DNA from 4 places in the Streptomyces kryoterrae genome. Region 2 is predicted to be linked to each of the others. Evidence: riboswitches for the same ligand, from Rfam matches in the RefSeq annotation. Region 2 holds a riboswitch; each other region holds the start of a gene.
What was found. Region 2 has a riboswitch for cyclic di-AMP ahead of ACW4TU_RS20990 (M23 family metallopeptidase). Riboswitches for the same ligand answer to the same signal wherever they lie in the genome.
Positions count from the first base shown of each region.

Region 1 (7,121 bases), 2.3 Mb from region 2:
ATGGCCCGGGCCTTCTCCGAAGGCACCGACAAGCACTCCGCCGAGGAGTTCGCCGCCGAGCTGGAGCGCTGCGGCGCCACCCTCGACGCACACGCCGACCACCCGTGCGTGCGCCTCAGTCTCGAAGTCCCCGTGTCGCGGCTCCCCAAGGCGCTCGGTCTGCTGGCCGACGCCCTCAGGGCGCCCGCGTTCTCGGACAGCGAGATCGAGCGGCTGGTGCGCAACCGGCTCGACGAGATCCCGCACGAGACGGCCAACCCGGCCCGTCGTTCCGCCAAGCAGCTGTACAAGGAGCTGTTCCCGGCGGACTCGCGGATGTCCCGTCCGCGCCAGGGCACCGAGGAGACGGTCGCGAAGATCGACGCGGCTGCCGTACGCGCCTTCTACGAGAGGCACGTCCGGCCCGCCACGGCCACCGCCGTGGTCGTCGGCGACCTCACCGGCATCGACCTGGACGCGCTGCTCGGTGACACCCTGGGGGCCTGGACGGGCTCGTCGGCCGAGCCGCGGCCCGTGCCGCCGGTGACCGCCGACGACACCGGCCGGGTCGTCATCGTGGACCGCCCCGGTGCCGTGCAGACCCAACTGCTCATCGGCCGCATCGGCGCCGACCGGCACGACCGTGTCTGGGCCGCCCAGGTCCTCGGCACGTACTGCCTCGGAGGCACCCTCACCTCCCGTCTGGACCGTGTCCTGCGCGAGGAGAAGGGCTACACCTACGGTGTACGGGCGTTCGGCCAGGTCCTGCGCTCGGCCCCGGACGGCACGGGTGCCGCGCTGCTCGCCATCAGCGGCTCCTTCGACACCCCGAACACCGGTCCTGCTCTGGAGGACCTCTGGAAGGTGCTGCGCACCCTCGCGGCCGAGGGGCTCACCGACGCCGAACGCGATGTCGCGGTGCAGAACCTGGTCGGCGTCGCCCCGCTCAAGTACGAGACCGCGGCGGCCGTGGCGAGCACGCTGGCCGACCAGGTCGAGCAGCACCTGCCCGACGACTACCAGGCGACGCTGTACCGGCAGCTCGCCGCGACCGGCACCGTGGAGGCCACCGCGGCAGCCGTGAACGCCTTCCCGGTGGACCGTCTGGTGACAGTCCTCGTCGGTGACGCGGCGACGATCGAGGAGCCCGTCCGGGCCCTCGGCATCGGTGAAGTGACCGTCGTCCCCGCCGAGTAGCGGCATCGGCGTAACGAAAGGGGCCCCGGTGACGAAAGCGTCACCGGGGCTCCTTTGTCCATGTTGATGCGCAAGTTGTCCGTATTGAGGGAGAGGTGGACTGTCTGCACTGTGGCATGCGCTACAAATCCCGTGATCGGTTTGTTGATTGAAAGACGTCCCGCTTAGCGTCTGTCCGGCTGTCCGTCATGCACCGCGCCGCACCCGCGGCACCGGACAGTCATCGCCGAGTCCCCGTACGGCGCGAGCCAGGGGAGCCGGGGACCCACCATGTGCAGTCCCTGGGGTGAATCGGATGCCCGCGCGTGCAGCGAGGGTGTCCGTAGGAGACCTTCCTGCTCCGAACCCGTCAGCTAACCCGGTAGGCGAGAAGGAAGGAAAGGACCCACCACCACATGGCGTTCACCCGCGCCACCGGGAAGCACCGTCGTCCCAGCCGCCCCAGTCTTGTCACCCGTACGACCGTCCGCGCGGCCGGCGTCGCGGCCCTCGCGACCGCCGGCGTCGTCGGCTCCCTGGCCGCTCCGGCGCTCGCCGCGGAGTCCGCCGTCGAGCAGACCGGTCTCACCCCGGTGATCTCCATCGGCGAGTCGCTCGCCGTCCAGATCGACGCGCAGGCCGCCGCCCAGGAGCAGGCCGCCGAGAAGGCCGCCGCCGAGGAGCGGGCCGTGGCCGCCGCGCAGAAGGAGGCGGAGGAGCGGGTCAAGGAGGCGCGCGAGGCGAAGGCCCGTGCCGCCCGTGCGGCCGAGCGCAAGCGCCTCACCAGCTATGTCGCCCCGATCGCCGGCTCGTACATCTCCACGGGTTACAAGACGGGCGGCGCCCTCTGGTCCTCCGGCAGCCACACCGGCGTCGACTTCCATGCCGCGTCCGGCACCACCGTCCAAGCGGTGGGCTCCGGCACCGTCGTCGAGGCCGGCTGGGGTGGGTCCTACGGCAACAACATTGTGATCAAGATGATTGATGGTACATACACTCAGTACGGCCATCTGTCGTCCATCAATGTCTCCGTCGGTCAGACGGTCACCCCGGGCCAGCAGATAGGCCTCTCCGGGGCCACCGGCAACGTCACCGGTGCGCACCTCCACTTCGAGGCGCGCACGACCCCGGAGTACGGCTCGGACATCAACCCCGTCGCCTACCTCCGCTCGCACGGCGTGAACGTCTGACGACCCTGCGCACCACTTGTCGTGGCCCCGGCTCCCCGAGCCGGGGCTTTCGGCGTTTCGGAGGGCGGTGTGTCCAAAAAATATCCACGGATTCCGGCCTGCCGTCGGAAATTCCGGTTCTCTGCAATAGAGTCACTGAACACACGTCAATCGTCGACGTTTCACGGGGATTAAAGCGGAGGTCGGACATGCGTATTCCGGCGCACTCGGTATGCACGGCGATCCGGGACGACATCGTCGCCGGTGTCTACGAGCGCGGCAGCCGGCTCACCGAGGAACTGCTCGCGCGCCGGTACGGCGTCTCACGCGTCCCCGTCCGCGAGGCCCTGCGCACCCTGGAGGCCGAGGGCTTCGTGGTGACCCGACGGCACGCGGGCGCGTGCGTCGCGGAACCCACCGAGCAGGAGGCCTCCGACCTGCTGGAGATGCGCATGCTCCTGGAGCCGCTGGGGGCCTCCCGGGCCGCCCAGCGGCGCACCGAGGCCCACCTCAAGGTGCTGCGGGGCCTGGTGAGGCTCGGTCAGGAGCGGGCCAGGAGGGGGAACAGCGAGGATCTGCGCTCCCTCGGGGGCTGGTTCCACGAGACGCTCGCCCAGGCCTCCGGGAGTCACGCCCTGACCTCGACGCTCACCCAGCTCCGGCACAAGATCGCCTGGATGTACGCGGTGGAGGCGCCGGCCAGCCCTGTCGAGTCATGGGCGGAACACGGGGCGATCGTGGACGCCGTGGCGCGCGGTGACAGCGAGCGGGCGCGGGCGATCACGGCGCTGCACACCGAGCGTGCGACCGGTGCGCACCGGCTTCGATTTCCGGGCGCCGGGGACCGGCCGGATCGTGTGAGGACTTCGCAACATCCCGTAAACATGACGGGCCTGCGTCATTAACACGGGCGCCGTATACAAAGAGGGTTGAATTCGCGGGAGATTATTTCTGCTGCCTGCGACCGGGAATTATGAAGGGCCCGCCCGATATTCGGGCGGGCCCTTCACCGTGTACTGATGATGCTTATGCGGTGGCGTCCGCCGCCACCGTCAATTGAGGACTCCGGCGGACTTTTCAGACCGTCTCGGGAAGTTCCTCGAGTCCCTCGGCCACCAGTTTCGCCAGGCGGTCGAGCGCGGCGTCGGCGCCCTCTGCCTCGGAGGCGAGGACGATCTCCTCGCCGCCCTGGGCGCCCAGGCCGAGAACCGCCAGCATGGAGGCCGCGTTGACGGGGTTGCCGTCGGCCTTGGCGATCGTCATGGGGACGCCGGCGGCCGTGGCCGCACGGACGAAGATGGAGGCGGGGCGGGCGTGGAGGCCCTCCGCCCAGCCGACGTTGACGCGGCGCTCAGCCATGTGATGCTGCCCTTCACTGTCTCAGGGTTGTCTAGACCATTGTTCCATAGCGTGAAGCGTGCCGGGCGGCGGGCCGCAACCCGTCCCGGAACCGCGTTCGAACCCCGGCCTGGGCCCGACTTCGGTCCCCCACAGACTGCCTCGCGACGTTGTCGGACGCGAGCCGTACTCTGGGGCGCATGCAGAACTCGGCGGACCGGCACGAGTACCCCGCCCACTGGGAGGCGGACGTCGTGCTGCGCGACGGCGGCACCGCCCGTGTCCGGCCCATCACGGCGGACGACGCCGACCGGCTGGTCAGCTTCTACGAACAGGTTTCGGACGAGTCGAAGTACTACCGCTTCTTCGCGCCCTATCCGCGCCTGTCCGCAAAGGACGTCCACCGCTTCACCCACCACGACTTCGTGGACCGGGTGGGGCTCGCGGCCACGGTCGGCGGCGAGTTCATCGCCACCGTACGCTACGACCGAATCGACGCCGAGGGACTGCCCGCGTCCGGTCCCGCCAGTGAGGCCGAGGTCGCCTTCCTGGTGCAGGACGCGCACCAGGGACGGGGCGTCGCCTCCGCCCTCCTCGAACACATCGCGGCTGTCGCCCGTGAGCGCGACATCCGGCGCTTCGCCGCCGAGGTGCTGCCGGCCAACAGCAAGATGATCAAGGTGTTCACGGACGCCGGGTACACCCAGAAGCGCAGCTTCGAGGACGGCGTCGTACGCCTGGAGTTCGACCTGGAGCCCACCGACCGCTCACTCGCCGTCCAGCGCGCGCGGGAGCAGCGGGCCGAGGCGCGCTCCGTACGGCGGCTGCTCGTCCCGGGCGCCGTGGCCGTCATCGGCGTCGGCCGCGCCCCCGGCGGGGTCGGCCGCAGCGTCCTCGACCACATCAGGGACGCCGGTTTCACCGGTGACCTGTACGCGGTCAACAGAGCCTTCCCGGAAGAGCAGAAGGACATCGACGGAGTACCGGCCCACCGATCGGTGGGCGACATCGGGGGCCCCGTCGACCTCGCGGTCGTCGCCGTCCCGGCCGAGAACGTCCCCGATGTCGTCGCCGAGTGCGGGGAGCACGGCGTGCAGGGACTCGTCGTGGTCTCCGCCGGGTACGCCGAGAGCGGCCCCGAGGGCCGGGAGCGGCAGCGCGAACTCGTAGGTCACGCGCGCACGTACGGGATGCGCATCATCGGCCCCAACGCGTTCGGCGTCATCAACACGTCGAAGGACGTCCGGCTGAACGCGTCGCTCGCTCCCGAGATGCCGAGGCCCGGGCGGATCGGGCTGTTCGCGCAGTCCGGGGCCATCGGGATCGCGCTGCTGTCCCGACTGGACCGGCGCGGGGGAGGCGTCACCGGGGTCACCGGCGTGTCGACCTTCGTCTCGTCCGGCAACCGGGCCGACGTGTCCGGCAACGACGTACTCCAGTACTGGTACGACGACCCGGACACCGACGTCGTCCTCATGTACCTCGAATCCATCGGCAACCCGCGCAAGTTCACCCGCCTCGCCCGGCGCACGGCGGCGGCGAAGCCGCTGGTGGTCGTCCAGGGGACCCGCCACGGTGGCGCGGCTCCCCAGGGGCACGCCGTACGGGCCACGCGGTTGCCGCACGCGACGGTGTCCGAGCTGCTGCGGCAGGCCGGCGTGATCCGGGTGGACACGATCACCGAGCTGGTCGACGCGGGGCTGCTGCTGGCCCGGCAGCCACTTCCCGCCGGGCCGCGGGTCGCGATTCTGGGCAACTCGGAGTCGCTGGGGCTGCTGACGTACGACGCGTGCCTCTCCGAGGGGCTGCGGCCGCTGGCGCCGCTGGATCTGACGACGGGGGCGTCGCCCGAGGACTTCCACCGGGCGCTGTCGGAGGCGTTGGCGGACGAGGGCTGCGACGCGGTCGTCGTCACCGCGATTCCCACGGTGGGGGAGGGTTCCCCGGGGGACGCCGCGTTGGCCGAGGCACTGAGGTCGGCCGCGGCGGAGGTTCCCGGAAAGCCGGTGCTGGTGGTCCATGTGGAGCTGGGCGGGCTCGCGGAGGCGCTGTCGGCTGCGGCCAGTACCGCCCCACAGGCAGGTTCACCGGCACCCGGCACCGCAGCGGCGGAACGGCAGCCCCGCGCGAGGGTCCCGCAGGTACCGGCATCCCCGAGCCCGCCCACCCCGGACTCCTGCTCCCGCCTCATCCCCGCCTACCCCGCCGCCGAGCGCGCCGTACGGGCCCTCGGGGAAGCCGTGAAGTACGCGCAGTGGCGGCGGGAGGCCGCCGAGCCCGGCAGGGTGCCCGGTTACGAGGACATCGACGAGAAGGGCGCCGCCGCGCTGATCGGCGGGCTCCTCGCGCGCGGACAGGGGCTCACCCTGGGTACGGACGAGACGAGCGAGCTGCTCGGGACGTACGGCATCCCGGTGCGCGGGGCCCTGCCCGCCCCGAACCCCGAGGGCGCCGTGGCCGCAGCGCGGGCCCTCGGCTACCCCGTCGCCCTCAAGGCCACCGCCCCGCACCTGCGGCACCGCGCCGACCTGGGCGGCGTACGCCTGGACCTCGCGGACGAGGAGCAACTGCGGCGGGCGTACGCCGAACTGACCGGCCTCTTCGGGAATCCGGAGGAGGTGCGGCCCGTGGTGCAGGGGATGGCGCCGCGGGGAGTCGACACCGTCGTACGGGCGGTGATCGACCCGGCGGCCGGCGCGGTGCTCTCCTTCGGGCTCGCCGGACCCGCCTCGCAGCTGCTCGGGGACATCGCGCACCGGCTGATACCGGTCACCGACCGCGACGCGGCCTCGCTGATCCGGTCGATCCGGACGGCGCCGCTCCTCTTCGGCTGGCGCGGCTCGGCGCCGGTCGACACCGGGGCGCTGGAGGAACTGCTGCTCAAGGTGTCGCGGCTCGTAGACGATCACCCCGAGGTCATCGCGGTGTCCCTGGAGCCGGTGGTCGTCGCGCAGCACGGCCTGAGCGTGCTCGGGGCGTCGGTGCGGCTGGCGCCGCCGCCCCTCCGTGACGACCTGGGCCCCAGGACACTTCCTGTGTACTGAGCGGTGCCTCGCAGTCAGTGGGCCCCCGTAGGATGGACACATGGCCAAGACCAGTACGTCGACCCAGGGGCTGCGAGCGGCGATCGAGCGCAGCGGCTACTACCCGGCCCTCGTGGCCGAGGCGGTGGAGGCCGCGATCGGCGGCGACTCCATCCGGTCGTACCTGGTCCACCAGGAGACGACATTCGACGCGAACGAGGTGCGTCGGCACGTGACCGTGCTCGTCCTCACGGGCAACCGTTTCATCGTCAGCCACACCGACGAGCAGGCCGAGGACACCACGTCCCCGACGCCGTACGCCACCACGTCCACGGAATCCGTGAAGCTGGGCCGGATCTCGTCCGTCGTCGTCAGCAGGGTCGTCGCCAACCCGGAGTCGTACACACCGGGCACGCTGCCCCGCGAGGTCGTCCTG
Region 1 covers NZ_CM133358.1:2,532,527-2,539,647, reverse strand. Annotated here, with positions in the region: gene ACW4TU_RS10620 (M16 family metallopeptidase) at 1-1,176, shown strand, start outside; cyclic di-AMP (ydaO/yuaA leader) riboswitch at 1,391-1,558, shown strand; gene ACW4TU_RS10615 (M23 family metallopeptidase) at 1,572-2,345, shown strand; gene ACW4TU_RS10610 (GntR family transcriptional regulator) at 2,534-3,229, shown strand; gene ACW4TU_RS10605 (HPr family phosphocarrier protein) at 3,402-3,683, opposite strand; gene ACW4TU_RS10600 (bifunctional acetate--CoA ligase family protein/GNAT family N-acetyltransferase) at 3,863-6,706, shown strand; gene ACW4TU_RS10595 (DUF5998 family protein) at 6,747-7,121, shown strand, end outside.
Region 1: linked by a shared signal. The riboswitch ahead of ACW4TU_RS10615 (M23 family metallopeptidase) and the one ahead of ACW4TU_RS20990 (M23 family metallopeptidase) in region 2 are both predicted to bind cyclic di-AMP.

Region 2 (7,121 bases):
GCGGCGGCCCTGATAGCGATCGTCGCCAACAGCTTCGCGACCAGATGGATAGCGACGGCCACCGCCGACCCGTCCGGCGCGGACACCCTCGGGGCCACGGTCATAGCGCCGGTCGTCGAGGAGTCCGCCAAGGCGGCCGCCGTACTGCTCATCTATCTCTTCCGGCGACGCGACTTCACCGGGATCGTCGACGGCGTCGTCATCGCCGGGGTCACCGCCACCGGGTTCGCCTTCACGGAGAACATCCTCTATCTCGGCACCGCCTTCGGCACCGACCAGCTCACCGGGGAAAGCGGTATCGCCTCGGTCACCGCGGCGACCTTCTTCGTGCGGATCGTCATGTCGCCGTTCGCACACCCCCTGTTCACGGTCCTCACCGGCATCGGTTTCGGGATCTCCGCGCTGTCGGGCGAGCGCCAGCACGTCCGCCAGGTCCTGCTCCCGCTGTCCGGGCTGCTGCTCGCGATGAGCATGCACGCCTTCTGGAACGGCTCGTCGACCTTCGGGGACTACGGGTTCTTCGCGGTGTACGCCGCGTTCATGGTCCCCGCGTTCGGGCTGCTGACCTGGCTGGTCATCTGGACCCGGCAGCGCGAACTGCGTACCGTGCGCGCCGAGCTGCCGGCGTACGCGATGGCCGGCTGGCTGTCCCCGGCCGAGCCGTACGCCCTCGGCTCGATGCGCGCCCGCCGTCTGGCCCGCGAGTACGCCCACCGCCACCTGGGCAGACCGGCGGCGCGCCAGGTGGCGCAGTACGAGGCGTACGCCACCTCACTCGCGTTCCTGCGCCACCGGGGGCGCCTCGGCCGGGCGGGCGCCGACTTCGTCGTCCGGGAGCAGGAGCTGCTGGGCGAGCTGTGGCAGCGCAGGGAGGTGGCCCGCCCGGCCCTGGACCACGCGGCCCACGCGATCGCACCGGCGCCGGCTCCCGTCCCGCCGGTCACCTGGCCGCCGTACGGCCGGCAGGGGTACGGGTACGGGTACGGGTACGGACCGACGACGCCGTACCCCTCGTACAGCCAGAACATCAGCCCCGGCCTCGGCCACATTCCGAGCCCCAGCCACAACCGGCCCGTCCACGACCCGTACCCGGCCTACAACCCGTACCGCTCCTAGCCTGCGGCCCTCAGGCGCCGCTCACGCCGAGGCCGCCGTGAGGCTCGCGATCTCCGCGTCCGTCAGTTCCAGTTCCGCGACCGCGAGCAGCGGCGGGAGCTGGTCCACCGTGCGGGCGGACGCGATCGGGGCGGCCACCGTCGGCCGGGCGGCGAGCCAGGCCAGGGCGACCGTGGCGACCTCCGCTCCCCGTGCCGCCGCGACGGCGTCCAGCGCGGCCAGGACCTTCCGGCCGCGCTCCGACTCCAGGTGCCGGACGGCGCCTCCCGCACGCGGGCTCTCGACGGCCGTACCGGCGCGGTACTTGCCCGTGAGGAAGCCGGAGGCCAGCGCGTAGTACGGGACGGCGGCGAGGCCCGTACGGGAGGCGATGTCGCGTCGCGGGCCCTCGTAGGTGTCGCGGGAGACCAGGTTGTAGTGGGGCTGGATGGCCACGTACTTGGCCAGGCCCTCGCGGTCGGAGAAGTCCAGGGAGTCCTGGAGCCGCTCGGGCGAGATGTTGGAGGCGGCGATGTACCGCACCTTGCCCGCGGTCACCAGTTCGTCGAGGGCGCCGATGATCTCCTCGACGGGCACCTCGGGCTGGTCGAAGTGCGTGAAGTAGAGGTCGATGTGGTCGGTGCCGAGGCGGCTCAGGGAGGCGTCGGCGGCGGCCTTGATGTTGGCGCCCGACAGGCCGGGGTAGTCGGGGTGCTGGCTGACCTTCGTGGCGACGACGATGTCCTCGCGGTTGCCACGCGCCTTCAGCCAGTTGCCGATGATGGTCTCGGACTCGCCGCCCTTGTTGCCGTCGATCCAGGCCGAGTAGGAGTCGGCGGTGTCGAGGAAGTTGCCGCCGGCCGCGGCGTACGCGTCGAGCACCTCGAAGGATTGCGTCTCGTCGGCGGTCCAGCCGAAGACGTTGCCGCCGAGGGCGAGCGGGAAGACCTCTAGGTCCGATGATCCGAGCTTGCGGAGTGCAGTCATGCTCATCGTCAACGCGCGCCACGGAGGACCTGATTCCGGCGGGTTCACGAAGTTCGTGTAAAAGCCGGACCGGCAGCCCCGAGGTCAGGACCGCCGGTACCGGAAGGGTGTCTCCTACGGGTTCAGGCCCATGCTCCGCAGCCACGCCATCGGGTCGATCCCGGCACTGTCCGAGCTGCTGGTGTGCACCTCCAGGTGGAGGTGGGCCCCGGTGACGTTGCCGGTGGCGCCGACGCGGCCGATGACGTCACCCGTGGCGACCTTCTGGCCGACGCTGACGTTGATCGACGACTGGTGGGCGAACCACAGCTCGGTGCCGTCGTCGAGGGTGAGGATGGTGCGGTAGCCGTAGGAGCCGCTCCAGCCCGCCTCGGTGATGGTGCCGCTGTGGATGGCCTTGATCGGCGTGCCGGTGGGCGAGGCGAAGTCGAGACCGGTGTGGTAGCCGGAGGACCACAGCGAGCCGGCCTGGCCGAACGTCGAGGTGATCGTGTACGACGAGGTCGGCAGCGTGTACTGCTTGGCGAGCTCGACGAGACGCGCGGCCTCCAGCTTCGCCCTGGCCGCTTCGGCCACCTTCTTCTTCTCGGCGGCGACCTTCGCGGCGGCCTCCCGCTTCACCTTGGCGGCCTCGGCGGCGGCCTTCTTCGCGGCGGTGTCCTGGGCGGCCTGCTGGACCTTGGCCTCGGCCTGGTCCTTCTGCTGCTCGGCCTGGAGGATGATGCGGGCGCGCAGGGCCTCGCCGGCGTCGCTGGTGCCCTGCTGGGTCTCCTCGGAGGTGACGCCGACGCTGCTGAGCGCGGTGGCGGAGCCCTTGGGCTCGTCGTCCGAGTCGTCGTGCGTGAAGGGCGAGCCGACCGAGGGCAGGTCGGGGATGGAGATGGAGACCGGCGGCTTGCCGGTCTGCGCGGTGGCCATGCCGGCCCCGCCGACAGCGGCTATGACGCCGACGCCGAGAACGGTGGAGCTGCGGGCGAGTCCTCCGCCGCGCTGCTTGCCGACGCGGTGCCGGCCGCGAACGGGTCGGGTGGAGTCCGCGGTGGGATTCCACTCCTCCCAGGGGCCCTCGTCGGTGCGCCGACCGCCGAGGCCGAAGGTCGGGATCTTGCCCGCCTCGGTCTCGCTGCTGCGCTGACTCGGCACGAACGGGGCCTCTGGGGCAGCCGGGTTTGACGCCACGTGGGCGTGCTCCTTTCCTTCCTTCTCGCCTACCGGGTTAGCTGACGGGTTCGGAGCAGGAAGGTCTCCTACGCGCGTATACCTGCCGTGTTGCCACGGAGGCGGACGAGCGATTCACCCCAAGGTGGTGGTTCCCCGGTTCCCTTGCGGGATTAGGCACGTGCGCACGGAGCCGACTCTTGTGTCGGCTGGGACTACCGCGCTGCGTTATCGAACGTTAATAGACCTGGCCACCTGATTCCAAGCTGTTCCCGTTGATCATTAATCCTTTTCCTGAGGACTTTCTGGGTCACCACCGGTGAAAATCGGGCGAGTTGACCATGACGCAAGTGACTCCTGAGTATTGACTGTGTGTCAGATCTTGCGCGGAGAGAGGCGGAGAGAGAGCGTTCGCTCACCTTCGGTGACAACCGATGAGAACCGGCCTCACGGCCGTCGTACGGCGAGCAGCGCCATGTCGTCCGTCGTCCCGCCACCCGAGTGCCGGCGCACCTCGTCCGCGAGGGTGGCGAGCAGGGTGGCCGGGGCGCGGAAGACGCGGCCCGTGAGGCGGTCGGCCGGGTCGAAGAAGGTGCCGTGCTCGTCGCGGGCCTCGGAGAGCCCGTCGGTGTGCAGGAGCAGCGTCGCGCCGCCGGGGAAGGGGGTCTCCTCGGTGCGGTCGGGCCAGGTGCCGAGGTCGCCCATGCCGAGCGGCAGCGCGGGCGCGGACGGGTCGAGGATGCGCAGGGTGCCGTCGGCGGCGAGGAGCAGGGGCGGGGGGTGGCCGCGGTTGAGGATGCGTACGATCCCGTCGCCGTGCGGGAGTTCGGCGAGGACGGCGGTGGTGAAACCCTCGGCGGCCTCCAGCCCGTCGCGCCGGGCGCCCTCGCGGGCGAGGGCCCGTTCCAGCCGCTGGGCGACGGCCTCCAGGGTCGCTTCCTGTTCGGCGGCCTCCCGGAACGCCCCGATGACGACGGCGACCGCCGCCACCGCCCCCATCCCCTTGCCCCGCACGTCCCCGAGGACGACCCGTACGCCGTACGTGGTGTCCTGCACGGCATACAGGTCGCCGCCGATGAAGGCGCCCTCGTGGGCGGCCTCGTACCGGGCCGCGATCTCGAACCCGCCGATGCGTGCCTCCGGTTCGGGCAGTACGGCGCGCTGCACGGCCTCGGCGATCTCGCGGGCCGAGGCGAGGCGCCGGTCGCCCCGGCGCACCATCCGGTTGATGACGGCGGCCAGGACGGCGACCGTGGCCACGGTGACCGTCTCGGTGATCGAGTCGGCGTCCGCGCTGAACCCGAAGCGGAGGTGGACGACGTACTCGGCGAAGAGTGCCGCGGCGCCGGTGACCACCGTGGTGCGCAGGGAGGAGAGCGGGGCGGCGATGAGCGGAGCGGCCGTGAAGAAGGGGATGGCGGTGAGGTGACGCGGGGTCGCGTAGTCGTAGACGATCCCGGTGAGGATCAGGAGTGCGGGCAGGACACGGACGAGGGTCCGCACCCGGGAGATGGCCTTTTCTTCCGGCTCGCCCGCTGCCGGGTCCAGGAAGTGCCCCGACCGTCCCACGCGTCTCGTCTCCCGCCGGCTCACCACGGCCTGTCCGTCCCGACCAGGTTTCCGGGGGCGGGTGCGGCGGGCGAGCCAGGTGGACCGACCGGGCTAAGAAACGACTCGGGGAAACGCCCCGAGGAAACGACTCAGGGCCGGAAACCAGTTTCCTGGTTTCCGGCCCTGGGCCTTTAGTAGCGGGGACAGGATTTGAACCTGCGACCTCTGGGTTATGAGCCCAGCGAGCTACCGAGCTGCTCCACCCCGCGCCGTTGAATGCAACTATACGCCATCCGCGGGACGCCGATCACCACGTTTGATCGTCAGCCCGCGAGGTGGGCGTTGGGAGCCTTGGCGCGCTCCTCGCACTCGGGGAGTACGACGACCTCGACGCCCTCCTGCGCGAGCAGCCCGTTCCCGTCCGCCGCCACCACGAAGGTGTCCGGCTCACGCCAGGCGGTCACCACCCGGCGGACGCCCGCGTCGAGGATCAGCCGGGCGCACGGTGCCGGGCGGGACGCGCGCCGGGCGCAGGGTTCGAGGCTGCTGTAGACGGTGGCCGTCTGGAGCCGGGGGTCGGCCGGGTCGAGCTTGGCGAGCGCCGCCTCCTCCGCGTGCACGACGGGGTCGCCGCCCTCCCGTGAGTAGCCGCGCGCCAGTTCCGTACCGTCGGCGGCCACCACCACCGCCCCGACACTGAACGCCGTGCTCGACGCCGGACACCGCTCCGCCAGTTCGCACGCCAGTGCCAGCCAGCGCCGGTCGGCGGCGGAGGCGAGCGGGCCTGCGCCGGGGGCGGTGGGCTCGTAGGTCATGAGGACGACGTCCTCGATACGTCGGGTCTCCGTGAGCCGGAGCCGGCCGCCCTGGTAGGCGCCGGGGCCGAAGAGGCGGGGGGCGTCGGGGTCGCCGACGAAGAGGGGCGCGAGGACGAGCTGGAGTTCGTCGGCGAGGCCCTGCCGGAGGAGCTGGGTATGGACGGTGCCGCCGCCCTCGACCATGAGGCGCCTTACGCCCCGTACGTCGTGCAGGTGTTCGAGCAGGGCCCGCCAGTCGAGGGCGCCCGGGCCCAGGGAGACGATGTCCACGCCGGCACCGAGGTCCGCCCGCCGGGCCTGCTCGGCGCCCTTGTCCGTCGTGTACACGAGCTTCTCGCCGCCGGTGTGCCAGAAGTTGGCGGCCGGGTCCAGCTCGCCCGATCCGCTCACCGTCACCTTGAGCGGGTACTCGGGCTTTCCGGCCGCCAGCCGCGCGGCCCGCCGCTCGGGAGAGTTGACCAGCAGCCGCGGGTTGTCGGCGCGGATGGTGCCGGCACCGATGAGGATCGCGTCACTGGACGCCCGTACCTCGTCGACCCGGTCGAAGTCGGCGGGACCGGAGAGGAGCAGCCGCTCGGGGCCGGTGTCGTCCAGGTAGCCGTCGAGGGAGACGGCGGCGGACAACAGGACGTGAGGGAGGGGCATGGGGGCACTCTCTTCCAGCGCTTCCGGGACTTCCGGTGTCTTCGGAGGCGAGCTTGACCGGGCGGACTTGGTTCAAGTTTTAAACAAACCTACACTGGTCGCATGACGACCCGCTGGCTCACCCCCGAGGAGCAGCGCGCGTGGCGCGCGTACGTCGCGGCCTCGCTGCTCCTGGAGGACGCGCTCGACCGGCAGCTCCAGCAGGACGCCGGGATGCCGCACCTCTATTACACGATCCTGGCCTACCTCTCCGAGACGCCCGAGCGACGGCTGCGGATGACCGATCTCGCCGAGAAGCTGAAGATCACGCGCAGTCGGCTGACGTACGCCGTGGCGCGGCTGGAGAAAGACGGTCACGTACGGCGCGAGGCCTGCCGGTGGGACAAGCGGAGCACCTTCGCCGCGCTGACCGAGGAGGGGATGGCGGTACTGGAGCGCACCGCCCCGGGGCATGTCGCCACGGTCCGCGCGGCCCTCTTCGACCATCTGACCCCGGAGCAGGTGGGCCAGTTGGAGGAGATCGGTACGCGGATCGAGCGGGCGCTCCAGGGGGACGGGTCGGAGTCGGCGCCCGAGGGCCTGCCGTGGCTGCGCAGGTCCACGAATCCGTTGCTTTAACTTTGAAGCATGAGGTAGGGTCACCCTTCGAGTGAGGATCTGCTTCAAAACTGAAGCAGATCGAGGTTTCGAGGACAGAACCACCCGGGAGACCCGCATGCCCGACCTGACCGACTTGCCCGCCGCCACCCAGCGCTCCCGTGTCCGGGTGCCGCTGCGCTTCCACGACGGCTACAGCGTCGACACCGAACTGGTGACCTTCCACGGCCTGGTCGACGGTCAGGAGCACGTGGCGATGGTCCTCGGCGA
Region 2 covers NZ_CM133358.1:4,856,606-4,863,726, forward strand. Annotated here, with positions in the region: gene ACW4TU_RS20980 (PrsW family intramembrane metalloprotease) at 1-1,116, shown strand, start outside; gene ACW4TU_RS20985 (aldo/keto reductase) at 1,138-2,082, opposite strand; gene ACW4TU_RS20990 (M23 family metallopeptidase) at 2,197-3,261, opposite strand; cyclic di-AMP (ydaO/yuaA leader) riboswitch at 3,273-3,430, opposite strand; gene ACW4TU_RS20995 (PP2C family protein-serine/threonine phosphatase) at 3,688-4,809, opposite strand; tRNA gene ACW4TU_RS21000 (tRNA-Met) at 4,987-5,060, opposite strand; gene ACW4TU_RS21005 (dihydrofolate reductase family protein) at 5,115-6,254, opposite strand; gene ACW4TU_RS21010 (MarR family winged helix-turn-helix transcriptional regulator) at 6,357-6,872, shown strand; gene ACW4TU_RS21015 (GTP cyclohydrolase II) at 6,979-7,121, shown strand, end outside.

Region 3 (7,121 bases), 3.9 Mb from region 2:
TGCAGTTCGTCACCTGCGAGGTGGAGACGATCTGCCTGGGGCAGGCGGCCTCCGCTGCGGCCGTGCTGCTGGCCGCGGGCACGCCGGGCAAGCGCAGCGCGCTGCCGGGGGCTCGGGTGCTGATCCACCAGCCCTCGCTGTCCGAGCCGATCCATGGACAGGCCAGCGATCTCGCGATTCAGGCCCGGGAGTTGGGCCGGGTCCGTAACCTGCTGGAGGAACTGCTCGTACGGCACACCGGACAGAGCCCGGAACAGGTCGCCGCGGACATCGAGCGGGACAAGATTTTCGATGCCCAAGCCGCCCTGGAATACGGCCTGGTGGACCGGATCGTGCCCAGCCGCAAGTCCTCGCCCCCCGCCCCCGGCACGAGGTGAGCCGCCGATGCTTCCGCCCGAACTGCCTCCGCTGCCCGCACTGACGCGCGCGGAGGGCGAGTTGATCGACCGTTACCTCGAAGTGGCCGATCTGCTCGGCCGCATCAACCCGGCCTACCACGGCGACACGTACCGCGGCCTGCGGGCCGCGCAGGCGCTGGTCGTTAAGGCGGTGGCGTTGCGGGACGCGCTGGAGTTGATGCATCAGCGGGGCGAGGCCGAGGTGCACGCCCCTACGCTGGCGCGTGCGCTGCGTGTCCTCGACGGGGAGCGCCGCACGGCGCGTGTCACCGTTCCGCGTGAGCCCGCCAGTTGACCCACCCGGTCGACGGAGCCGCGCCGGGCGAGCCGAAGCGTCTCGGCGCCCGACCGTCCGGAACGGGGCGGGAAGTGACTGCACAGCATCCCCCGTTTGGAGTAGTCGCGGCTCCCTCGATCAACCCGTTCGGCTTGCGCGACGGGCGTAGTTCGTAACCGAAACGAGACCGCTCAAGCGCTGGTCCGAGGGTGCGCGCCCCCTTCGAAAGTCGTCCGGGGGTACGGGTGTCCACCCGAATGGGCCAGCGGTGAGTAACGCCACAAAGCCCCGATTCCATTGGGATTTTCCTACTTCCATGAGCCAAGATCCCTTCCTGACGACAAGCCCCCGCCACAAGAGGCGGGGCGATCCGGGCGGACGCCGAGTCCTGCCGCCGCCCGGATGACCGGTCGACAGATGTGCACCGGCAGGAGTGGAGGACCCAGGCACGACGGGTCGCCGGAACGGTCACGCCATGACCGGGCCGAGCAGCCCTTGGGGTGAAGCCGCGTCAGCGGCCGGGCAACTTCGCCAGCCCGAATCCGACAGGTCATCCTTCACAGGCGGCTGACGAAGGGTTACGCATGTCTGCGCTCAATCGTGTCCCGTCGCTGATGACCCGTGCCGGTACGGCCTCGGCTCTCACCCTCGCCGCCGTCGGCGGCACCCTGGTGATCCCCGGCATCGCAACCGAAGCCGCGGCGATCGCACCGTCGACGAAGGCACTTCAGATCGCGGCCTCCAAGAAGGGCTCGCCGTACAAGTACGGCGCCGCGGGACCGAAGAGGTTCGACTGCTCCGGTCTCACGCAGTATTCGTTCAAGAAGGCGGGCAAGTCCCTGCCTCGTACGGCGGCGGCTCAGTACAACAAGACCAAGCACATAGCCGCCAAGAGCCGTCGGGGCGGAGACCTGGTCTTCTTCCACTCGGGCTCGAACGTCTACCACGTGGGCATCTACGCCGGAAAGGGAAAGATCTGGCACTCCCCGAAGACCGGGGAAGTCGTGAAGCTCCAGAAGATCTGGACGAAGAGCGTCTGGTACGGCCGGGTCAGCTGACCTCCCCGGGGCGGGACGGCGGCCGTAGCCAAGCCGCCGTCCCGGCCCGGGACCCGTCTCACAGCGGCAGAAGCGACAGCAGTGGCTCCAGCAGGAGCAGCGCGCAAGGGTCTGTCCGGCGGATCAGGCGTCGAGACGGTCACCGGCACCACGATGACGGGCCAAGGGCCTGTCCGGCGGATCATGCCGCAGACACGGGGTGTCACACGCCGGTCTGCCGCGTCGTCGTCGGTTGCCGACGCTCCGCGTCGACGCCCGTCAGCCGCCTTGCAGCCCGGCGCCAGGAGCGCCACCGCCGGAAACCCCATCGGGGCCAGCGCCACGATGATCAGCGCGAGCACGAGCAACAGCGTCCGGGTCAGCGCGGGACCGTCCGCCGGCACGAACTGCGGCAGCAGACTCAGGAACGTGATGGGCGCCTCCGGATTGAGCGCGCTGGTGACGAAGCCCTGCCGCCACGAACGCATGGCGGTCCGCGCCTGGTCGGCCACCGCCGCCCCGGGCTCTCGGAGCGACCACAGCGTCCGCGCCCCGAGGCACAACACGTAAGCCCGGCCAAGGAGTTGCAGCGCGGAAGAGCGCGGGCACCGCCGTGAGTACGGCGGCCACACCGGCGACGGCCAGCGCGGTGCGCGGAAGCAGCCCGCCGGTGATCCCCAAGGCGTACGCGACCCCGGCCTGCCGGGAGAGGACCGGTCCTGCTTCCTGACCGGGGAGACTGGGCCGGCGGCGGCTCGCCGAACTGAACCGGGCCAGGAGCGTCTGGGAGCGGCACTCCGATGGGCGGAACTGAGAGTGCCCGCTTTCCGTGAGCGGATCGATCTCGGACTCTCTTGGCCGAACGACTTCAAGGAGTCGGCCTGGCCCAGTAACGCCCGTCTGGGCCTACTCCGGGCGGCGGCGACCACCGGCGGGTGCTGAGATCCCCGGAGGGAGACGGCTGAGCCCGGGCGCTGGTCGAAGGCCCGGCCGGCGCCGGGCGGCGAAAGGGTTGGTGTGCGGTGCCGACGGAACCGGGTAACGTCTTTGTCATGTTCTTCCAGGCGCCGATCTACGAGTGAGAGCGTGATGGGCCCCTGCTGACGTCCTTCGATGTCGCCGCCCGTCCCCCACCGATGAATCCGTAGATCTCTTCACATCAAAACCGGGAGAACCCGTGACCGTGAGCAAGAACATCAACAACCCCGTGGGCATGGGCGGTGGCAAGCGCAAGAAGCTGTCCCGCGCCGAACGGCAGAACAACGGTCCGCACCGCAACCTCGACCGCCAGGGTGCGGCCGACCAGAAGGCGGAGCTGGTGCGCAAGATGCGCGAGAAGACAGGCGCAGCCGAGGGCGCCGGGCAGACGGGCGACGACACCGCACAGAGCTGACGTACCGCCGCCGCAGGGCGGCACCGCACGAGGCAGGGCCCGGACCGCGACGCGCGGTCCGGGCCCTGCTGCCGTACCGGCTGCCGCCGGTCGCGCTCAGCTCTGGGCCGACCCACCCGCCTCTCGGCAGACCACCCGGGGTAGCCGCAGTTTCGGCGGCCCCGTCGCCGCCACCACCCCGAACCGCATGGACCTCGACGCCACCGCGACACCCCCCGCACCGACCGGGCCTTCCGCGACTTCCTCGCCGCACTCGGGCATCTGTCCAACGGCGACCGCTCAACCGCCTGCCGCACCCGGGAACGCGTCGGCAGCAGCACGACCAGCACCGACACGGCGTCGGGTACGTGGTGCCGCGAGCGGTCAGACCAGATCAGCCTTTTTTGGCCGGAGGCTCCCGGCAACCCCCTCACTCACACTTCGCCGGCAACGCTCAGGGTTCGATGACACGGGGCCACGGGGCCACGGGGCACGGGCACGGGTCAGCACATCCGCAGCTTGTCCCGCCTGCCGAGAAGCTCGAACTCACCAGCCCTGCTGCGGGGCGCGTTCGGCCGCGCGCACGGCAGCGGCAGCCTGGCACAGGGGCGAACCGTTACGGCTCCTGCTGGCCGAGCGCCGTCACCGGGGGCCTGGCCGGGACCGTCCACGGGAGTTCGATCGACACCGTCTTGCCGCCCTCGCGGGTGGGGTGGACGCGCAGTCTGCCGCCCGACTCCGCGGTCAGCCAGCGGATGATGACCATCCCTCGGCCGTTGTCCTGCTGCACGGCGGCGGGCAGGCGTTTGGGAAAGCGCGGGTGACTGTCGGTCACTCCGATGCGCAGGTGTTCGTCACGGTCGAGGGCGACGTCCACCGTGAAGGTGGGTGACAACCCGAAGGTGTGCTGTACGGCGTTGGTGGCGAGTTCCGAGACGATCAGACGGATGCTGTCGGCGGCTTCGGTGTCACCCGACAAGCCCCATTCCGCCAGCACGTTGGTCACATACGCGCGGGCGGCGGAGACCGAGGCGGGATCGCTCGGCAGAGTGACGGATGCTTCCAGGTGGTCTGCCATGGCGACGTCGTCCCTTTCCCACAGGACCGCGGCCCGACACGGAGCGGCTGGTTCGAGTACGGTCCCGGACTGGTGCTTCGCGCCAGACTGCCATTCCCGCGCCGGTCACGGGGTGCGATCCACCAAGATATGCATATATCTGTCGCTCGAAGCGGTGAACTCTGCGACCCCAGAGCGTATTTCGGCGGCTCATTAGGAGTAAGGAGTGGCCCATGCAGTACGGTCCCGCGGTGCGCCGCCGAAAACTGGGTGCCGAACTGCGCGCGTTGCGCGCCAGCGCCGGTCTCACGAGCGGTGAGGCGGCCCGTCTGGTGGGCTGGCACCAGTCGAAGGTGAGCCGGATCGAGACAGGCGCGAGCGGGGTGAAACCGGCGGACGTCCGGTTACTCCTGGACGCCTACGAGGTCCCGGACGGCGAGTCGCGCGAGCTGCTGCTCGTGCTGGCGGGCGGCGAGGACGGCGGTCAGCACGGCTGGTGGCACGCCTACCGTGGCGTACTGCCGCCCACCTACCGGGATTTCATCAGCCTGGAGTCGCAGGCCAGCACGATGCGCACGCTGGAGACCTCGGTGGTACCGGGGCTGCTGCAGACCCCGGAGTACGCCCGCGCGATGACCCGGGCCGCCGTGGACAGCCTGGAGGAGACACGGCTCGACGCCCTGGTCGAGGTGCGGCTGGCCCGGCAGGACGTGCTGCGTTCGGATCCGCCGCTGGCGCTGAGCGCGGTCCTCGACGAGGCGGTGCTGCGCCGTGAAGTGGGCGGACCAGAGGTGATGACGCGTCAGCTGGGGCGCCTCATGGAAGCGGCCCTGCTGCCCCAAGTGCAACTCCAGATCCTGCCGTTCGCCGCAGGGGCGTACATCGGCATCACCGGCCCTTTCGTTATCTTCTCCTTTCCGAGCACTTCTGACTTGGATGTGGTTGTTCTCGACCAGATGATGAGTAGCCTCTACCTCGAACGGAAAGAAGACCTCCAGGCCTACAGCGAGGCCTTCAACACCCTTCAGATCCACGCCCTTTCGCCCGGGGATTCGTTGGATTTCATCGCCGGTCTGAATCACGGCGTGTAAGGAGGCACCAATGTCCGCACTGCCTCGGAACGTACCGTCCGTCGTCGAACCGCCCGGTGTGCAATGGCTGCGCAGCAGCTACAGCACCGGCGCGAACAACTGTGTGGAGACGGCCCGTCCGGACACCGGAGTCCGGGCCGGACTGCTCGTACGCGACTCCAAGAACGCGGCGGGGCCCTCCCTGCTCTTCTCCCCCGAGAGCTGGGAGGGGTTCCTCACCGCGCTCCGGTGATCGCCCTACGACGCACGGCCGCGGTCCGCCGACTCATGGTCGCGTGTCACTGATCACCCGCACCACGGATCTACGGTCGGTTCTCGCCGATCACCCGTACCGCCCGCGCGATCTGTTCCTCGGTCAGGTCCGCGCGGGCGGTCAGCCGCAGCCGGGACACTCCGTCGGGCACGGACGGCGGGCGGAAGCAGCCCACGCCCACTCCCGCGGCCCGGCAGCCGGCCGCCCACCGCACGGCCCCCTCCGGTGACGGCGCGCGCACGGAGACGACGGCCGCGTCCGGCCGTACCGCCGAAAGCCCCTGAGCCGTCAGCCGGGTGTGCAGATCACGTGCCACCGCACGCGCCCGTGCGGCCCGTTCGGGCTCGCGGCGCAGCAGGGTGAGGGCCGCGAGGGCCGCGCCCGCCGCCGCGGGGGCGAGGCCGGTGTCGAAGATGAACGTGCGGGCCGCGTTGACGAGGTGCTCGATCACCGGGGCGGGTCCCAGCACCGCACCCCCCTGGCTGCCGAGCGACTTGGACAGCGTGACGGTCACGACGACGTCCGGCGCGCCCGCCAGCCCGGCCTCGTACGCCGACCCCTGCCCGCCCTCGCCCAGAACCCCCAGCCCGTGCGCGTCGTCGACCACCATCCCGGCATCGAACTCCCGGCAGACAGCGGCGAGTTCACCCAGCGGTGCCGCGTCCCCGTCGACCGAGAAGACCGCGTCGGACACAGCCACGGCGGGCCCGGTGTGCGTGCCGAGGGCCTTGCGGACGGCGTCCGGGTCTGCGTGCCCGACGACCTGGGTCGTGCCCCGGGCCAGGCGGCAGCCGTCGATCAGCGAGGCGTGGTTGCCCGCGTCCGAGACGACGAGGGAACCGTGCGGTGCGAGCGCGGTGACCGCGGCGAGGTTGGCCGCGTAGCCGGAGGAGAAGACGAGAGCCGCCTCGAACCCGCAGAAGCCGGCCAGTTCGCGTTCGAGTTCCGCGTGCAGTTCGGTACTGCCGGTGACGAGCCGCGAGCCGGTGGCCCCGCCACCCCAGCGCCGGGCGGCCCGGGCCGCGCCCTCGGTGACCTCGGGGTGGCGGGCCAGGCCCAGATAGTCGTTGCTGGCGAGGTCGAGGAGCGGGGAGTCGGCGGGGCGCGGGCGCAGGGTCCGTACGAGTCCGGCGCGCCGGCGCGCCTCGGCCTGCTCGTCGATCCAGCCGAACGCCATGAGTCCTCCGGGGCAGCGACACGTTTGTAGGCAGTGGACAGACCCTAGGGCCTGTCCGGCGGACCGTGCCGCAGACGCGGGGTCTGATGAGGCACCGGCGCTTCCCTGCGGCCTGCTCCGCCGGACAGACCCTAGCCGGACCCCCCGACACCCAGGATGTGGCAATACCCACACGTCGAAGCGCCTCTGTTGTACGAACCCTCCTTTCCCTCAGCCCGTCGGATACGTCAGGATCGGCTTCCATGGACCTGCTGACGACGCTGGTGGACAAGGGGCTGCGGCGCGAGCTGCCGACCCGCGAAGAGGCGCTGGCCGTGCTGGCCACCTCCGACGACGATCTCCTCGATGTGGTGGCCGCCGCCGGGAAGGTGCGCCGGCACTGGTTCGGGCGGCGGGTGAAGCTCAACTATCTGGTCAATCTGAAGTCGGGCCTGTGCCCCGAGGACTGCTCCTACTGTT
Region 3 covers NZ_CM133358.1:8,790,616-8,797,736, reverse strand. Annotated here, with positions in the region: gene ACW4TU_RS39165 (ATP-dependent Clp protease proteolytic subunit) at 1-377, shown strand, start outside; gene ACW4TU_RS39160 (hypothetical protein) at 385-693, shown strand; cyclic di-AMP (ydaO/yuaA leader) riboswitch at 1,077-1,256, shown strand; gene ACW4TU_RS39155 (C40 family peptidase) at 1,260-1,733, shown strand; gene ACW4TU_RS39150 (DUF6243 family protein) at 2,890-3,105, shown strand; gene ACW4TU_RS39145 (ATP-binding protein) at 3,701-4,162, opposite strand; gene ACW4TU_RS39140 (helix-turn-helix domain-containing protein) at 4,375-5,232, shown strand; gene ACW4TU_RS39135 (DUF397 domain-containing protein) at 5,243-5,464, shown strand; gene ACW4TU_RS39130 (8-amino-7-oxononanoate synthase) at 5,535-6,662, opposite strand; gene bioB (biotin synthase BioB) at 6,905-7,121, shown strand, end outside.
Region 3: linked by a shared signal. The riboswitch ahead of ACW4TU_RS39155 (C40 family peptidase) and the one ahead of ACW4TU_RS20990 (M23 family metallopeptidase) in region 2 are both predicted to bind cyclic di-AMP.

Region 4 (7,121 bases), 740 kb from region 2:
CACCGACCGCACCAACCTGCCGGGCAACATGTGGTACGCGCTGTCGGACAAGCAGAACACCACCACCGCGGACTGGCCCTTCGCCGCCACACAGTGGACCAGCCACAGCCGGGCCCACCAGTACATGGTCAACAGCAAGGAGACGCGCGGCGGTTACACGATCACGGTGGACCGCAACGCGTGGGACGCGCCGGTGGCGATCACCGGCTGAGGTCGCCGGAGTGGGCATGGCGGTGCCCGAAGTCCTGGTGAATCGTTGGTCGAATGGCTTGGCCGGAGCCAGGCCACTGCCTAACATCGATCACCGCAAGACTTTGTGCTCTGCCGCACAATCTCCTCGGGAGGCTTCCTTGCACCGCCGTAGTCGCACCGCGCTCTTCCTCTCCGCCGCGATCGTCGCGGCGGCCCCTCTCCTCACCGCCTGCGGAAACGACGCGCATCCCGGCGCGGCGGCCGTAGTCGGCGGGCAGCGGATCACGGTCGCGCAGCTGGAGAGCAGGGTGAACGAGGTACGCGCGGCGCAGCGGGCGGCCACCCCGGACCAGGCCCAGTACGCGCAGACCGTCGCCAGAACCGGCAGCCTCACCCGGGACACCCTGCACACGATGGTCCTCGACCGCGTCCTGAACCAGGCCGCGAAGAACGCGGGCGTGACCGTGACCCGCAAGGACGTCCAGACCCTGCGCGCCTCCCTGGAACAGCAGGCCGGCAGCGCGAAGTCGCTGGCGGACGCCTGGCTCCAGCAGTACGGCGTCGCCCCGGCACGCCTCGACGACAGCCTGCACACCGAGATCGTGGCCCAGAAGCTGGCCACCGCGCTCGGCGCCGACATGAACACCCCGGACGGCCAGGCCACGTTCTGGAAGGCGATGTCCGAGGCCTCGAAGACCCTCGACGTCGACCTCAACCCGCGCTACGGCAGCTGGGACGTCCAGAAGAGCAGCCGCGTCGACGCCAGGACACCCTGGGTACGGGAGGTCACGGCGCCGCAGACGGCCGAGGGGACGGCGTAACGGCCACGGCGTAACGGTTGTCCGCACGGGTGTACGAGCGCCCTGTGCGCATCCGCGTGGTGGCCTGTGGACAACCGGTCGGGCTGTCGGTGGCGTGGGTTACGTTCGGAGGGTGAACGCAACCAGCGGCTTCGAGACCGCTCCGGAGACGGAGACCGACCCCGGTCGTGTCGTCCTGCTCACCACCAGCCACCGCGTCGCGCCCGGCCTGTTGTCCTGGCCCGCCTGGCAGGTGCTGCACGCGGCCGACCGGGTGCTGTGCGCGGACGGTACGCATCCGCAGCTGCCGTATCTGCGGGACGCCGGCATAGCGGTCGAGGAGACCTCCCCGGCCGCCGAGCACCTGATCGAGGCCTGCGCCGGCGGCCGGACGGTCGTGGTCGTGACCACCGGCGAGGGCGACCCGGCCCTCACGGACGGCCTGGCACGCCTCGCCGGCTCCGGCCGCGTACACATGCCGGACCTGGAACTCCTCCCCGCCTCCTACGACCTCCCCGGTGCCCGACTCCTCGACCTCGTGCAGGTCATGGACCGCATTCGCCTGGAGTGCCCGTGGTCCTCCCGTCAGACCCACAAGGGCCTGGCGAAGTACGGCATCGAGGAGGCGTACGAACTCGTCGAGGCGATCGAGGAGGGTGACCGGGACGAGCTGCGCGAGGAGCTGGGGGACGTCCTGCTCCAGGTCGTCTTCCATGCGCGCATCGCCGAGGAGGGCAGCGAGGAGGAGGGCGAGGAGGGCACAGCCCCGTTCTCGATCGACGACGTGGCGGCCGGCATCGTCACCAAGCTGATCCACCGCCACCCGCACGTCTTCGGCGACGAGACGGCGTCCACCCCGGAGGACGTCAAGGAGCACTGGCTGCGCACCAAGGCGATAGAGAAGCGCCGTACCTCCGTCACCGAGGGCATCCCACTCGGCCAGCCCGCCCTGGCCCTCGCGGCGAAACTGGCGTCCCGGGTACACACGGCGGCCCTGGACGTCCCGCTGCCGCAGGGCGAGGGCGTCGGCTACGAGCTGCTGGAGCTGGCCGTACGGGCGGAGCGCGAGGGCGTGGACCCGGAGGCGGCACTGCGGGTCGCCGCGCGGGCCTACCGGGATGCGGTGCGGGTGCGGGAAGGGGTGGGCGCCGGGACGGCTGCGGAGGAGTGACGGTGTGCAGGGCCGGGCCCGGCGCTCAGCGTGGTACCGGTGTCCCCGATGTCCCGGGGCCCGCGCCGAGCCGTGGGGGTGTGCCGGGCGTGTGGCCGCCTCAATGCCGACCAGGGCCCCGCTGAAGTCCTCCGCCCTCCCGATACCGTCACCGGGTGACCAACCAGCCCCCCGCCACGCCCCCGGCCCCCGCCCCCGAACTCTTCACCTGGGAGTTCGCGACGGACCCCTACCCCGCCTACGCCTGGCTCCGTGAGCACGCGCCCGTGCACCGGACCAGGTTGCCCAGTGGCGTCGAGGCCTGGCTCGTCACCCGATATGTCGACGCCAAGCAGGCCCTCGCCGACCCCCGGCTCTCCAAGAACCCCGAGCATCACGACGAGCCCGCGCACGCCAAGGGCAAGACCGGTATCCCCGGTGAGCGCAAGGCCGAGCTGATGACCCATCTGCTCAATATCGATCCGCCGGACCACACCAGGCTGCGGCGGCTCGTCGCCAAGGCGTTCACGCCTCGCCGCGTCGCCGAGTTCGCGCCCCGCGTCCAGGAACTCACCGATCACCTGATCGACCAGTTCGCGGCGAGCGGCTCCGCCGATCTCATCCACGAGTTCGCGTTCCCGCTGCCCATCTACGCGATCTGCGACCTGCTGGGCGTACCCCGCGAGGACCAGGACGACTTCCGGGACTGGGCCGGGATGATGATCCGGCACGGCGGAGGGCCCCGGGGCGGGGTCGCCCGATCCGTGAAGAAGATGCGGGGCTATCTCGCCGAGCTGATCCACCGCAAGCGCGAGGCGCTGACCGACGTGGCCGAACCCGGTGAGGACCTCATCTCCGGGCTCATCCGCGCCTCCGACGAGGGCGAGCACCTCACCGAGAACGAGGCCGCCGCCATGGCTTTCATCCTACTATTCGCTGGTTTTGAAACCACCGTGAATTTGATCGGCAATGGCGTCCACTCCCTGCTCACCCACCCCGAGCAGCGCGCCCGCCTCCAGGCCTCCCTCGCCGTCGAGGACTCCTCCCTCCTCGAAACCGGCATCGAGGAACTCCTCCGCTACGACGGCCCCGTCGAGCTGGCCACCTGGCGCTTCGCCACCCGGTCGCTCAGCATCGGCGGGCAGGACATCGCGGCCGGCGATCCCGTCCTCGTCGTCCTCGCCGCCGCCGACCGGGACCCGGCGCGGTTCGCCGACCCCGACACCCTCGACCTCGGCCGCCGGGACAACCAGCACCTCGGATACGGCCACGGCATCCACTACTGCCTCGGCGCCCCGCTCGCCCGTCTGGAGGGCCGCAGCGCGCTGGCCACCCTCCTCACCCGTCTCCCCGACCTGCAACTCGGTGCGGAACCCGCCGAGTTGAGATGGCGGGGCGGGCTCATCATGCGTGGACTGCGTACCCTGCCCGTCGAGTTCACGCCGGTTCATGGGGCCGGGCAGGCGTCGCCAGTGGTGTCGTAGAGGATCGCGAGAAGGTGACACTCCCTCAACAAAGTGATCTTCACGTGATCTGCGCGGCATTAACTTGTGACAAGCGTTCGTCTGTAGATACGTTCGTGCACCAGTGCGATGCCTTGGTGTCTTGCGGCGCCGGTTGCACTGCCCCCAGTTGTCTCGTGAAAGGCACCGCATGCTCTCCGGGAACGGTCGTCACCGTCGCCCCCGTCAGGCCCCGGCTCTGCTGGTAGCGGCCGGCGTGACAGGCTCCGCCATCGCCATCCCCCTGCTCGCCGCGTCCGGCGCCAGCGCGGCAAGCGGTACCACCTGGGACAGGGTCGCGGAGTGCGAGAGCGGCGGCTCCTGGAGCGCCGACGGCGGCAACGGGTTCTACGGCGGGCTCCAGTTGACCCAGGCGGACTGGGAGAAGTACGGCGGGCTCGCGTACGCCGCGAGCGCCGACCAGGCCAGCCGTTCGCAGCAGATCGCCGTCGGCGAGAAGATACTCGCCGACCAGGGGGCGGGCGCCTGGGAGGCCTGTGCGCTGTTGTCCGGGCTCGGCAAGGACACCGGCTCGGCCGATGTCGACACGGGCGTCGCCGGGGGTGACACCGGCGCGGCCGAGGGCGACACCTCGGGTTCGGGCCTCGGCTTGACCTCGGGCTCGGACTCCTCGCCCTCCTCCTCGACTTCGGCGTCGCCCACGCCCTCGGTGTCCCCCTCGACCGGCTCCTCGGCCTCGACCAGGACCTCCGGCTCGTCTCCGTCCCCCGCGGCGTCCGTCGGAGCGACCACCGGCCCTGTCGGCTCCGGCGACTCCGCCGGGTCGGTCACCTCGCCGGCCCCGTCCTACTCGTCGCCCGGTGCGGGTGACGGTGAGGAAAGCGACAGTTCGCCCATAGGTGCCCCAGAGGGTGAAGAGCAGGGCAACTCCGGTCAGAGTGCGGAAAATCGGGGCGCCGAAGTCGGCACCGAAACCGCCGTCGGTACCGGACGTCATCGGGGTGAGGCCGAGGGCTCGTACGCCGACAGTGTCGGGGGCGTCCTCTGGGGCGTCACCGACTCCCTTGATCTTGCGGGCGGGCAGTCCGGAACCTCCACCGGGACCGAGTCCTTCCTTGACGCGGACTCGGGTCTCATCCTCCCCGGTCAGACCCTTGCGGTAGGTAGCGAACCCGGGCAAAACTGACCGGAGTTCACGTCCTGCTTTCAGGCTGAATGTCCGCTATTGACGCGGTGAGACAAAGGTCTCAGAAGCCCTGATCGTCTTTGTATTTCAGAGGATCAGCTGTTTACGGTCGTCATCGCCCGCCACAGTGGGCCCCGCCGGTCGCAACGCCGAATCCTGCCAACGGCCGTACGGGAACAGTCGTCGCTGTCAAGCGCCGTAGGCAGGAGCGGGGGACCCAAGGTAAGTGCCGCACCGGGCAGTTGTCCGGAGCGGCTTGGGGTGAAGCCGTACGACGCCCGCAAGGGACGTACGGCCGGGCAACTCAACCGGCCCGAACCCGACAGCTCACCTCGCAGGCGTCGGTGAGGGGATACACGCATGCTGTTTACCGGTAAGGGCAAGCACCGCCGTCCGTCCAAGGCCACCCGCGTCGTCGCCATCGCGGGCGTGACCGGTGCCGCCGTCGCCGCTCCGCTCCTGGCGGCCGGCTCCGCCTCCGCCGCCACCTCCGCCGAGTGGGACACCGTCGCCCAGTGCGAGTCCGGCGGCAACTGGTCCATCAACACCGGCAACGGCTACTACGGCGGCCTGCAGTTCTCCGCCTCGACCTGGGCCGCGTACGGCGGCTCGGCGTACGCCTCCACGGCCGACCAGGCCTCCAAGTCCCAGCAGATAACCATCGCCGAGAAGGTCCTCGCGGGCCAGGGCAAGGGCGCCTGGCCGGTCTGCGGCACGGGCCTGTCCAGCGCCTCCTACGGCGGCGGCGCGAGCAGCGGCACGGGTACGAGCACGAGTGACAACAACTCGTCCGGCAACTCCAGCAGCTCGAACAACTCCAGCGGCTCCGGCGAGACCTCCACCCGCTCCACCGACAACCAGCAGGCCTCCCGTTCGCAGGAGCGGCCGGCTGCCAAGAAGACCGTCACCACCCCGACCGGCAAGAAGGTCGAGAAGGGTGACGGCGAGTACAAGGTCGTCAAGGGCGACAGCCTGAGCGCGATCGCCGAGGCGCACGACGTCAAGGGCGGCTGGCAGAAGCTCTTCCAGCTGAACAAGGACATCATCGACGACGCCGACTTCATCTTCCCGGGCCAGCAGCTGCACCTCAGCTGACGCGGCCGTATCTCGGTTGTACGGCAGCTGACCCCGGTCACCTGCGGGCCGGAATCTCCCCCAGATCCCGGCCGGCTCGCAGGTGAACCACAGGGCCCTCACATCCGCGCCTTCCACAGTGAAGGCCTCGTGAGGGCCACCCCCGTCCCCCACGGGCTCCCCGCTTCGGTGCGTCTTCCCCCGTACGCACCGGAGCGGGGCTTTTTGTTCCCCGGGGGAACAATGTTTACCCTCGGTTCCGTTCATGTTCCGTCCATGGGGTGGCCGGAAGGCTGGCCGATCCCCCGGAGCCGGTTAGGCTCATCATCGCGGAGCCGCCGCCGCCTCGTACTCACGAGGCCCAGCAGCCCCGCGTACCCGCGTCACATCCCAGCAAGAAGGAGATGCTCGTGCCGTCCATCGACGTCGTCGTAGCCCGGGAAATCCTCGACTCGCGAGGCAACCCCACCGTCGAGGTCGAGGTCGGCCTCGATGACGGCAGCACCGGCCGTGCCGCCGTCCCGTCCGGCGCCTCCACCGGAGCCTTCGAGGCCGTCGAGCTGCGCGACGGTGACCCCAACCGCTACCTCGGCAAGGGTGTCGAGAAGGCCGTCCTCGCCGTCATCGAGCAGATCGGCCCGGAGCTCGTCGGCTACGACGCCACCGAGCAGCGCCTGATCGACCAGGCGATGTTCGACCTGGACGCCACCGACAACAAGGGCTCCCTCGGCGCCAACGCCATCCTCGGCGTCTCCCTCGCCGTCGCCCACGCCGCGTCGGAGGCCAGCGACCTCCCCCTCTTCCGCTACCTCGGCGGCCCGAACGCGCACCTGCTGCCCGTTCCGATGATGAACATCCTCAACGGCGGATCCCACGCGGACTCCAACGTCGACATCCAGGAGTTCATGATCGCCCCGATCGGCGCGGAGTCCTTCTCCGAGGCGCTGCGCTGGGGCGCGGAGATCTACCACACCCTCAAGAAGGTGCTGAAGACCAAGGGCCTGTCCACCGGCCTCGGCGACGAGGGCGGCTTCGCCCCGAACCTGGAGTCCAACCGCGCCGCGCTCGACCTCATCATCGAGGCCATCAAGCAGGCCGGTTACGTCCCCGGCGAGCAGATCGGTCTCGCGCTCGACGTCGCCGCGTCCGAGTTCTACAAGGACGGCAAGTACGAGTTCGAGGGCAAGTCGCGCACGGCCGCCGAGATGACCGAGTACTACGAGGAGCTCGTCTCCGCGTACCCGCTCATCTCCATC
Region 4 covers NZ_CM133358.1:4,116,672-4,123,792, reverse strand. Annotated here, with positions in the region: gene ACW4TU_RS17515 (glycoside hydrolase domain-containing protein) at 1-211, shown strand, start outside; gene ACW4TU_RS17510 (SurA N-terminal domain-containing protein) at 351-1,013, shown strand; gene ACW4TU_RS17505 (nucleoside triphosphate pyrophosphohydrolase) at 1,126-2,163, shown strand; gene ACW4TU_RS17500 (cytochrome P450 family protein) at 2,319-3,626, shown strand; gene ACW4TU_RS17495 (transglycosylase family protein) at 3,796-4,791, shown strand; cyclic di-AMP (ydaO/yuaA leader) riboswitch at 4,976-5,147, shown strand; gene ACW4TU_RS17490 (transglycosylase family protein) at 5,152-5,886, shown strand; gene eno (phosphopyruvate hydratase) at 6,276-7,121, shown strand, end outside.
Region 4: linked by a shared signal. The riboswitch ahead of ACW4TU_RS17490 (transglycosylase family protein) and the one ahead of ACW4TU_RS20990 (M23 family metallopeptidase) in region 2 are both predicted to bind cyclic di-AMP.